DNA from 3 places in the Streptantibioticus cattleyicolor NRRL 8057 genome. Region 1 is predicted to be linked to each of the others. Evidence: riboswitches for the same ligand, from Rfam matches in the RefSeq annotation. Region 1 holds a riboswitch; each other region holds the start of a gene.

Region 1 (3,824 bases):
GCGCGGGCTGCTGGCCGGCCCTCTCAAGGCGAGCCTGCCCTTCTGCGAAGTGCACGCCGTAGGACCGTCCGCCGTGATGATCCCCGGTGAAGCGGCCCTGGAGAAGCGGGAGGCGGTCATCGGTGCCGGAGAAGCCGAACGCGGTCAGGTCATCGGCGCGCCCGTCCTCACCGACCAGGGGACGGAGATCGGCACGATCCAGGATGTCGTGGTCGAGGCCGGTCGCAGCGGACGCGTGATCGGCTTCGAGATCGCCGCCAACGAGAACCTGGATCGCGAGCAGCGCAAGGCGTTCATCCCCCGAGGAGAGACGCTGGCCGTCTCCGGGCGCGCACTCGTCGTCCCCGCGCACGCCCGTCACTTCCTCGCCGACGACCTGCCCAGCTTCAGCGCCCAGGTCGAAGCCTTCCGCGCCCACCGCGCACAGCCGTACGCGGACACGGCCACCGCGGAAGGAGGCCAGGCATGATGCTGTTCACCCAGGCCCAGGGGCTTCCCGTGATCACCGCCGACGAGGCCGAACCACTTGGCCGGGTGGAAAGCCTGACCATCGACGCGCACACCAGGAGCATCGCCTGCCTGCGCCTGTCCCAAGCCCCGAAGCACGCCGCGGCCATCGCCTGGGACGCCGTCGAAGCCGTGGGGCCCGACGCCGTCATCGTGCGCTCCCGCACCGCCACCGATCCCGGCCAGAACACCTTCCCCACCCACCACGAGGCCCTCGGCCGGCGCGTCCTGACCGAAGACGGCACCAGTCACGGCACCGTCAAGGACATCGCCTTCGACAACACCACCGGACAACTCCGCACCCTGTACACAGCTCTCGGCGACATCCGCGGAGACCGACTGCTCGGCCTTGGTTCCTACGCCGTGGTCGTACGCGCCGACCCTTCTTTGACGAAGTCCCCGCAGCCGTAACGCAATCGGTGCCGCGGGTCGGCAGGCGGTCGGACGGGGCCCAGGTACGAGCGGCGCCCCGGGCGGGTTTCGCGGCTGCCGCCACCGGGCTCCGGCAGTGTCAAGAGTCCGCCATGGAGTTGCGTCGACGCGCAAGTGTCGGGCTACACTCGTGGAGGTTTGAAGAGGCACCTCGTTCGGTGAGGCGTCTGCACGGACACAGGCCACTGACCCCACGACGTCGAGAGACGCCCAGGGTCAGGACAGGTCTCCCCGGCCTAAGGGGTGACCCCAAGTGGCTTCCCCGGTACGGGGATCACGCCGTGGAGTGCCAAAGCTCTGACGAGTTGGGGTGAGCCGGCCGCGTTGATGCGGGACCGGCCGCTCCTTGCCGAGTCGATGACGACGCGCACGGTCGCGTCCCGGCCGGAAGGAGGCGACAGACATGGATTGCAGTAGCAGTCCGGGCCATCATCGGCCCCATCCCCGCTTGTCCTCGCATTCTTCCGGCACGCGGTAACCATCCTCCCTGCGCGGCCCCTCGCCGGCCCCGCGACCCCTGTGTGCGCACCCGCACGGCCCTTGTGCCGCCGCGGGCCGCCGTCCTGCGCCTCCGCGCAGGGGGGATGGCTGCTGCGTGCCCCCTGTCCGCCCCCTCCCGGGGGTACGGGAGGTACGCCATGACCCACACCACCACGGCCACCCCGGTGGAAACCCCCCGCGCCACGGCGGTACTCGACGACGCGCACGTCGGCGACATCCGCGGAGCACTGGGCACCATCCGCCTCGACGACACCGCACCGCGCACCGGCCTGACCGCGAAACTCAAGACGCTGCTGGCGATCGTCGGCCCCGGACTGATCGTGATGGTCGGCGACAACGACGCCGGCGCGTTCGCCACCTACGGCCAGGCCGGCCAGAACTACGGCACCCACCTGCTGTGGACACTGCTGCTGCTGATCCCCGTGCTCTACGTCAACCAGGAGATGGTCCTGCGCCTCGGCGCGGTCACCGGCGTCGGCCACGCCCGGCTGATCCTGGAACGCTTCGGGAAGTTCTGGGGCGCCTTCAGCGTCATCGACCTGTTCCTGCTCAACGCCCTGACCCTGGTGACCGAGTTCATCGGGATCACCCTGGCCGCCGGATACCTCGGGCTGCCCAAGGTGGCCGCGGTGGTCCTGGCCGCCGCCATCATCATCGCCTCGGCCTTCACCGGCTCCTTCCAGCGTTTCGAGCGGGTGGCCATCGCACTGTGCGCGGCCTCGCTGCTGCTGGTGCCGATCTACTTCATGGCCCACCCGGCCACCTCCACGATGGTCCACGACTTCGTGGTCCCCGGCATGCCGGGCGGCTCCGGCCAGCTGGCCACGGTGATGCTGCTGATCATCGGCATCGTGGGCACCACGGTGGCACCCTGGCAGCTGTTCTTCCAGCAGTCCTACGTCATCGACAAGCGCATCACACCGCGCTTCATGAAGTACGAGAAGGCCGACCTGTGGATCGGCATCGCCGTGGTGGTGATCGGCGCCGCGGCCATGATGGGCTTCACCGCCGCCACCTTCGCCGGCACCGGCGGCCAGGGCCACTTCACCGACGCCGCCGGCATCGCCCACGGACTGGCCGCCCACGCCGGCAAACTGGCCGGAGTCCTCTTCGCCATCGCACTGCTGGACGCCTCCATCATCGGCGCCTTCGCCGTCTCCCTGTCCACCGCCTACGCCATCGGAGACGTCCTGGGCCTGAAGCACTCCTTGCACCGCGGTGTCGGCGGCGCCAAGGGCTTCTACACCGTCTACGCCGCACTCGTGGCCGCCGCCGCCACGATCGTGCTGATCCCCGGCTCCCCGCTCGGCCTGCTCACCGAAGGCGTCCAGACCCTCGCCGGCGTCCTGCTGCCGTCCGCCTCGGTCTTCCTGCTCCTGCTCTGCAACGACAAAGCGGTCCTGGGCCCGTGGGCCAACGGCCCGAAGACCAACGCCTTCACCTCCGCGGTCGTCGGCGTCCTGGTCACCTTGTCGGTCATCCTCACCGCCGCCGTCCTCTTCCCCGACATCTCCGCGAACACCATCCTCGACATCATGGCTGCCTGCGGAATCGCCGGCGTACTGGCCGCGGGGTACGCCTTCACCCGCCGCCGCACCGGCACCAAGGAGGACCCGATCGACCGCACCGGCCGGGACACCTGGCGGATGCCGCCCCTGCACACCCTGACCCGGCCCACCATGTCCACCGGCTACAAGCTCGGCATGGGTGCCCTGCGGACCTACCTGCTCATAGCGATGGTCCTGGTGATCTTCAAGATCGTCCAGGTCGCGCTCAGCCACTGAGCCCCCGTACGGCGCCGGCACGCCTGCCCGCCGGTCGCCGTCGGCCCCCTGCCCGGCAACCCCTTCACACGGAAGGAGAAGCCGTCATGCCCGTCACCAGGCACCTCGCCGCCGTGCCCACCCTGAGACTCACCCTCCACGACGGCGCCGAACGCTCGTACCTGCTCGACGACCCTCTCACCGTGCCGACCGCGGCCGTTCCACCCCAGGCCGTCTATGAACCGCGAGTCCACATCGCCTATCTCCTGGCCCGGCAGGGCCACCACGCGGACTGGCTGGCGCGCTTCACCGACCTGCCGTACTCGGCCGCGCACCGCATCACCCAGGCCGCGACACCCCCGTAGCCCGGACACCCGACGGACCTGACCGACCGGCCACACCACCGTGCGCCAACGCACTCCTCCCAACCTCCCCGACAACGCGCCTTCCGGAGGTGACCTGTCATGGCACTCTTCCCGGCTCTGCACACCACATCCACCACCCCACGGGAGCACCGCTCCCTGCGCGCCCTCCTCTCTGGCGCCATCCGCCGTATCGCCGACAGCCCCTTGGACAGCCCTGTCCTGGCGGCCCTCCCCGCTCACCAGACCGTAGACCGGT
Region 2 (3,824 bases), on a different replicon from region 1:
CCGACACCGTCCTGCGCTGGTTCGCCGACGACCACGACGCCCCCGCGCACTGGGAACCCTCCGGCCAGGACTTCCTGTCGCCCGCGCTCACCGAGGCCGACACGGTGCGCCGGGTGCTGCCCTCCGGCGACCTCGCGCGCTGGCTGTCCCGCTTCCTGCCCGCGCTCGCCCCCGGCACCCCGTCGTCCCTGCTCACCCCGCCCACCGTCACCGACCCCGCCGACCCGCAGATCGGCCATCTGGTCGGCCTCTCCCTCAGCCGGGCCGCCGCGCTGCGCTCCCTCGCCGCCGCGCTCCCGCCCGGTGACCCCCGCACCGCCGTCCTCGCCGACGCGGCCACCGCCCACCTGTCCGCCGCCCTGCCGCACACCGCCACCGGTGACTTCACCGGCGACCACTGGCTGGCCACGTTCGCGGTCCTCGCCCTGGAAGCGGCGGTTTGAGCAGCGCCCGCAGGTCGACGACGCGGTAGCCACGGGCCCGTACCGTGTCGATGATCAGCGGCAACGCGGGCGCGTCCAGCCCCGGGCCGCCGTCGCCTGCCCCGACGTGCATCTGGACGATCTCCCCCGGGCCGAGCGCGTCGAGGGCCCGCGAGACCGCCTTGGCGACCGTCATCCCGCCGCGCTCCCCGAGGTAGCCGTTGGTGTCGGCGGAGTACTCCACGTCCGCGAAGCCCAACGCGTTGACGTCCGCGAGCCGTTCGGGCGGCACGGAGCTGTACGGGAAGCGGAAGAACGGCAGCGGCACCGCACCGGTCGCCCGGCGGATCGCCCGGTCCGCCCGCCGCACCTCCCGGCACGCCTCCTGACGGGTCAGCCCGGCGAAATCGGGGTGACGGTACGAATGGCTGGCTACGCCGTGCTCGGCGGCGATCGCCCGTGCCGCCGCCGGGTGGCGTTCGGCGAACCGTCCGGTCATGAAGAACGTGGCCGGTGCCTTGTGCCGCCGCAGCACCCCGAGCACCTCGGGCACCCCGCTGTCGTCCCACGCCGCGTTGAACGTCAGCGCCACCACGCGCTCGGAGGTGGCGATCCTGCGGTTGACCGCGCCCGACATCCCCGTAGGCGCCGCCGGTTGGGCCACCGGCCGCCGACAGTCGTCCGGGACGGCCGTCGCCCGTACCGGGGCCGGCGTCACCGTCAGGGCCAGGAGCGCGAGGAGCACGGGCAGCCGGCGGGCGCGTCGCCCCGGCCCCGGCACACGGAGGGGTTCCATGGGGAGCCAACGTATCCGCGGTCCGGATCCGGGCGCCGGGCGCGCGCCGGGTGACCGGGGTGGCGTCCGCCGATCGGCGGTGCGCCCCACGGCTTCGTTCCCGATGTGTCAAGAGTCCGCCAAGGAGTTGCGTCGACGCGCAAGTGTCGGGCTACACTCGTGGAGGTTTGAAGAGGCACCTCGTTCGGTGAGGCGTCTGCACGGACACAGGCCACTGACCCCACGACGTCGAGAGACGCCCAGGGTCAGGACAGGTCTCCCCGGCCTAAGGGGTGACCCCAAGTGGCTTCCCCGGTACGGGGATCACGCCGTGGAGTGCCAAAGCTCTGACGAGTTGGGGTGAGCCGGCCGCGTTGATGCGGGACCGGCCGCTCCTTGCCGAGTCGATGACGACGCGCACGGTCGCGTCCCGGCCGGAAGGAGGCGACAGACATGGATTGCAGTAGCAGTCCGGGCCATCATCGGCCCCATCCCCGCTTGTCCTCGCATTCTTCCGGCACGCGGTAACCATCCTCCCTGCGCGGCCCCTCGCCGGCCCCGCGACCCCTGTGTGCGCACCCGCACGGCCCTTGTGCCGCCGCGGGCCGCCGTCCTGCGCCTCCGCGCAGGGGGGATGGCTGCTGCGTGCCCCCTGTCCGCCCCCTCCCGGGGGTACGGGAGGTACGCCATGACCCACACCACCACGGCCACCCCGGTGGAAACCCCCCGCGCCACGGCGGTACTCGACGACGCGCACGTCGGCGACATCCGCGGAGCACTGGGCACCATCCGCCTCGACGACACCGCACCGCGCACCGGCCTGACCGCGAAACTCAAGACGCTGCTGGCGATCGTCGGCCCCGGACTGATCGTGATGGTCGGCGACAACGACGCCGGCGCGTTCGCCACCTACGGCCAGGCCGGCCAGAACTACGGCACCCACCTGCTGTGGACACTGCTGCTGCTGATCCCCGTGCTCTACGTCAACCAGGAGATGGTCCTGCGCCTCGGCGCGGTCACCGGCGTCGGCCACGCCCGGCTGATCCTGGAACGCTTCGGGAAGTTCTGGGGCGCCTTCAGCGTCATCGACCTGTTCCTGCTCAACGCCCTGACCCTGGTGACCGAGTTCATCGGGATCACCCTGGCCGCCGGATACCTCGGGCTGCCCAAGGTGGCCGCGGTGGTCCTGGCCGCCGCCATCATCATCGCCTCGGCCTTCACCGGCTCCTTCCAGCGTTTCGAGCGGGTGGCCATCGCACTGTGCGCGGCCTCGCTGCTGCTGGTGCCGATCTACTTCATGGCCCACCCGGCCACCTCCACGATGGTCCACGACTTCGTGGTCCCCGGCATGCCGGGCGGCTCCGGCCAGCTGGCCACGGTGATGCTGCTGATCATCGGCATCGTGGGCACCACGGTGGCACCCTGGCAGCTGTTCTTCCAGCAGTCCTACGTCATCGACAAGCGCATCACACCGCGCTTCATGAAGTACGAGAAGGCCGACCTGTGGATCGGCATCGCCGTGGTGGTGATCGGCGCCGCGGCCATGATGGGCTTCACCGCCGCCACCTTCGCCGGCACCGGCGGCCAGGGCCACTTCACCGACGCCGCCGGCATCGCCCACGGACTGGCCGCCCACGCCGGCAAACTGGCCGGAGTCCTCTTCGCCATCGCACTGCTGGACGCCTCCATCATCGGCGCCTTCGCCGTCTCCCTGTCCACCGCCTACGCCATCGGAGACGTCCTGGGCCTGAAGCACTCCTTGCACCGCGGTGTCGGCGGCGCCAAGGGCTTCTACACCGTCTACGCCGCACTCGTGGCCGCCGCCGCCACGATCGTGCTGATCCCCGGCTCCCCGCTCGGCCTGCTCACCGAAGGCGTCCAGACCCTCGCCGGCGTCCTGCTGCCGTCCGCCTCGGTCTTCCTGCTCCTGCTCTGCAACGACAAAGCGGTCCTGGGCCCGTGGGCCAACGGCCCGAAGACCAACGCCTTCACCTCCGCGGTCGTCGGCGTCCTGGTCACCTTGTCGGTCATCCTCACCGCCGCCGTCCTCTTCCCCGACATCTCCGCGAACACCATCCTCGACATCATGGCCGCCTGCGGAATCGCCGGCGTGGTCGCCATCGGCTACGCGGAGGCCCGGCGCCGTCGGCGCGGCTGGACGCTGGCGTCCCGTCCGGTCGACCGCACCGGCCGGGAAGGCTGGCGGATGCCGCCGCTGGAGACGCTGCCCAAGCCGGTCATGTCCACCGCCCGCAAGATCGGCATGGGTGCCCTGCGGACCTACCTGCTCATAGCGATGGTCCTGGTGATCGTCAGGATCGTCGAGGTCGCCCTGGGGCGGTGAGACGGCCCGGACACGGCGAGGGGCCACCCCGGACGGCATCCGGGGTGGCCCCTCGCCGTTCCGTGGTCAGGCGTCGGTGGTGGGCCGGAAGCGGCGCAGGCGCAGGCTGTTGCCGACGACGAACAGGGAGGACAGGGCCATCGCGGCACCGGCGATCATCGGGTTGAGGAGTCCGGCGGCGGCCAGCGGGAGCGCGGCGACGTTGTAGCCGAAGGCCCAGAAGAGGTTGGTCCGGATGGTGCCGAGCGTGCGGCGGGCGAGGCGGATGGCGTCGGCCGCCACT
Region 3 (3,824 bases), 1.1 Mb from region 1:
GCGACGAAGTCCTGGAAGTCCATGTTGGCGATCTCCAGGTTGCAGGCCATCGAGCCGATGTCGCGGCAGGGGAGGACGGCGCAGTGGCCCGGGGTGTCGTAGAGGTCCACGGCGGTCAGCGGGCGGCCGGGCTCGGTGAAGGTCCTGGCGTCGGCGAGCGCGACGAGCGTGGTGTGCTCGTCCGGCGGGACGAGCGCGGGGACCTGGGCCGGCAGCAGGCCCTCGAAGGCACGGTCGTCGACGACCAGCGCCGTCAACGGGTAGTGCTCCACGTCGATCTCGTCGAAGTCCAGGTCCGTGCCGACCCAGCCGTCCTCATCCGTCCCGCCGAGTTCGTCCAGCAGGGCGCGCCAGCCCTCCTCGTCGTCGAAGGAGGTCCGTACCAGGAGGGTCCCGTCGGTCGAGGGCAGGGACGGGAAGGACGGGCGCACGGGCGACGTCGGGGTGGGGAAGGCGGGCCGGCCGTAGTCACCCTGGTACATGCCGCGCGCGTCCATGCCGCGGACCAGGTCGTCGAAGGCCAACTCACCGCCCAGCACGGCGGAGAGGATCTCGCCGAGCCGCTCGGACGGGACCCGCGCGCCGCGCCCGGGTATCCCGGCCAGGTCCACGAGCAGCGGCCCGTCCCCGCCGTGCACCACCGGGATGTCCGCCAGGACGGCCACCGGCGGCACGTGGTCACCATCGGGGACGAGCGCGGGTATGTGGCCGCCGTGTATGAAGTCCCATGCGGGATCCTCGACCAGGCGGAGCCGTACCCCGCCGTCCCCGAGGGTGATCACGCCGCCTTCCCGGCGGCCCCCGATCTCGTTCGGCAACGCCCCCCACCGCGCTGTGCCGTTCTCGTAGGAGGTGCCGACCAGCAGTGCCTCGCCTGGCGCGGTCGGGGGCAGGAGCGGAAGGGACATGACTCTCCGTAAGGTGTCGGGCGGCCCCGCCGAGGGCCGGGTGTGGAGCACATTCTGCGGGGCCCCACTGACAATCGGCCGTCACTGACGATCGGCCCCTACGGAGGTTCGGCCGCCGCGGACAGCGGCCGGCGGGACGACGGGTCAGGCCAGCGCGGGCTCGGGGGCGTCGGCTTCCTCGGTGAGGTGCCAGTGCAGGTCCCGCACGCCCGGTTCGAGGGAGAGGCGGGCGATGACCGGCTCCAGCGCCTGGGCGAGATCGCCGTTGACCGCGACGGTGGCGAGCACAACGATGGCGTCACCCTCGTGGTCCCGGCGGGCCCGCAGGGCGGAGGGGGTCAGCCCGGAAGCCGCCAGCGCCTGGAGCAGCAGCGCGCGGATGTGGGTCTCCTCGCCGCGGTCGCACACCAGGTGGACGGTGGCGCGCGTGGTGGCGTCGGGGTCGGAGCCGGCCGCCGGAGCCCGGTCGAGCAGGCGCCCCGCCGGGCGGAGCAGCAGGTGGACGAGGAGGACCGCCAGCGTGCCGAGAGCCGCCAGCTCAAGCCTGCCGGAGGCGGCCAGTACGCCCACGGCGGCCGAACACCACAGCGTCGCGGCCGTGTTGAGCCCGCGTACCCCGGCTCCGTCCCGCAGGATCACCCCGCCACCGAGGAAGCCGATGCCGGAGACGACGTACGAGGCGACCCGCGTGGGACTGCCCGCGTCACCGGCCGCCACGCTGTACAGGACGAACAACGTGGCGCCCGTCGCCACCAGGGCGTTGGTGCGCAGGCCCGCCATCCGGGCCCGCCACTGTCGCTCGACGCCGATCAGCGCTCCGCACGCCACACCGGTGGCGAGCCGGACGAGGAAATCGGCAGTGCTCAGACCGTGCACAGCCTGCACAGGGCACCTCCTTCGACGGGACCGCTCGGGTCAACAGGGCTTGTCAGACGAGGGGTTCGAGGAACTCCAGCCGGTTGCCGACCGGGTCCGTGCTGTAGAAGCGGCGGTGACCGGGCAGGTTGTCGTCCCACACCACCGGGGCGCCGTGCGCCGCGAGCCGTTCGGCGAGGGCGTCGATGTCCCGCACCCGCAGCCCCGGATGGGCCTTCGCGGCGGGGCGGAACGGGTCCTCGATGCCCAGGTGGAGCTGGACGCCGCCGTCCGCGGTCCCGAACCAGCAGCCGCCCCGCGCCGCGAGGACCGGCGGCTTGGGGATCTCACGCAGCCCCAGCGCGCCGATGTAGAAGCTCCGCAGCAGATCCTCGCTCGCGGGCGGCGCGGCGAGCTGGACGTGGTCGAGTGCGGCGATCATGGGGTTACGGCCTCCAGGAGACGTGTTTCGGCGCAGTCCGTCCCGGGACGCCGGGAGGGCTCGCTCGGCAGGGGCGGCCGTCACGCAGGACGGCGGCCCGCGACGGCGTGGGAGCCGTGCGGGTTCACAACAGCGCGGCGGGAAGGCCGCGCGGGAAAGGGTGGTTATCGCGTGCCGGAAGAACGCGAGGACACGCGGGGAAGGGGCCGATGATGGCTCGGACTACTACCGTAATCCATCTCTTCCGCCTCCTTCCGGCCGGGACGCGACCACGCGCGTCGTCATCGACTCGGCAAGGAGCGGCCGGTTCCGCGCCGACGCGACCGGCTCACCCCAACTCGTCAGAGCTTTGGCACTCCACGGCGTGATCCCCGTACCGGGGAAGCCACTTGGGGTCACCCCTTGGGCCGGGGAGACCTATCCTGACCCTGGGCGTCTCTCGACGTCGTGGGGTCAGTGGCCGGTGTCCGTGCAGACGCCTCACCGAACGAGGTGCCTCTTCAAACCCCCACGAGTGTAGACCCCCACGCGGGCGGCGAGGTGACTTCCTGGCGAACTCTTGACGCGCCCGGTGAGCCGGATCACGTTCCGCCCCCGCGCCCGGGCGGATCCGCCGTCGGCCCGGCACCGGCCGCCACGCGGGCGATCGTCAACCCCAGACCCACGGCGCGCACCGGCAGCCCCACCCCGTAGGCGTCCGCCACGGCGAGGAGCACCGGCCGGGCCAGCGGCAGCAGGCGACGCGCCACCGGGGGGACGGGCAGTGCGGTGATGAACGTCATGACACACCTCCACCGGATCGGCACCCGAGGCCATACCGGCGAGGCGGTCCGTCAGACGACGCGATGCGTGCCGGGTGCCCCAGGTGCGACGGAATGGGAGCCGGGACTGGTGCAGGGACTCATCCCGTTCACCTCCTCGCACGCTCGGCGAACACATCCGGACGGGGGCGTGACGTGCCCCTCGGTCCAGGTTACGACTGCCGGCGACGGGACGGTACGCCGGAGCCACCCCGCCGTGCCGTGCGGGCACTCGTCACCCTCCGTGACCGGCGTTCGGCGCCGGTGACGACCGGCCGGGGGAACCCCGTGAACGGCGTCGTCCGCACGTCACCCGTTCGCCCGCCCCACCGGTACCGGCCGGGCCCGGCGGGGCACAAGGGAAGGCATGACTCGGTACGGGCCCCGCACGGGACGGTGGCGTCCGGTGCGCCGGACGCCCCGGCGCCGCGCGCCGCGCCGTTCCGCGCCGGGGGAGCGGTGACCGGGCCGCGCACGGTGGCGGGGCCCACCGGGGACGTGGTGGTGGTCGGCGCCGGTCTCGCCGGGCTGGCGGCGGCGCTCCACCTGCTGGGCGCCGGGCGCCGGGTGACCGTGGTGGAACGGGCCGCCGGACCGGGCGGCTGCGCCGGACGGGTGGAACGCGGCGGATACCACATCGACACCGGCCCGACCGTTCTGACCATGCCGCACCTGCTGGACGAGGCGTTCGCCGCGGTCGGCGACGCGTTGTCCGCCCGGCTGGAACTGACCGAACTCCACCCCGCCTACCGCGCGCGCTTCGCCGACGGCGGCGTCCTCGACGTGCACACCCGCGCCGACGCGATGGAGGACGCGGTC

The links. Region 1 has a riboswitch for magnesium ahead of SCATT_RS29790 (NRAMP family divalent metal transporter). Riboswitches for the same ligand answer to the same signal wherever they lie in the genome.
Region 2: another riboswitch for magnesium. It lies ahead of SCATT_RS00945 (NRAMP family divalent metal transporter); the one in region 1 lies ahead of SCATT_RS29790 (NRAMP family divalent metal transporter).
Region 3: another riboswitch for magnesium. It lies ahead of SCATT_RS34420 (VOC family protein); the one in region 1 lies ahead of SCATT_RS29790 (NRAMP family divalent metal transporter).

What each region holds. Positions count from the first base shown of each region.
Region 1 covers NC_017585.1:491,832-495,655, forward strand. Annotated here, with positions in the region: gene SCATT_RS29780 (PRC-barrel domain-containing protein) at 1-469, shown strand, start outside; gene SCATT_RS29785 (PRC-barrel domain-containing protein) at 466-918, shown strand; M-box (ykoK) riboswitch at 1,083-1,256, shown strand; gene SCATT_RS29790 (NRAMP family divalent metal transporter) at 1,578-3,224, shown strand; gene SCATT_RS29795 (hypothetical protein) at 3,311-3,568, shown strand.
Region 2 covers NC_017586.1:263,096-266,919, reverse strand. Annotated here, with positions in the region: gene SCATT_RS00955 (DUF2891 domain-containing protein) at 1-443, shown strand, start outside; gene SCATT_RS00950 (polysaccharide deacetylase family protein) at 385-1,218, opposite strand; M-box (ykoK) riboswitch at 1,391-1,564, shown strand; gene SCATT_RS00945 (NRAMP family divalent metal transporter) at 1,886-3,541, shown strand; gene SCATT_RS00940 (heavy metal translocating P-type ATPase) at 3,608-3,824, opposite strand, start outside.
Region 3 covers NC_017585.1:1,544,727-1,548,550, forward strand. Annotated here, with positions in the region: gene SCATT_RS34410 (DUF6924 domain-containing protein) at 1-908, opposite strand, end outside; gene SCATT_RS34415 (MgtC/SapB family protein) at 1,053-1,784, opposite strand; gene SCATT_RS34420 (VOC family protein) at 1,837-2,205, opposite strand; M-box (ykoK) riboswitch at 2,531-2,704, opposite strand; gene SCATT_RS34425 (hypothetical protein) at 2,787-2,987, opposite strand; gene crtI (phytoene desaturase family protein) at 3,483-3,824, shown strand, end outside.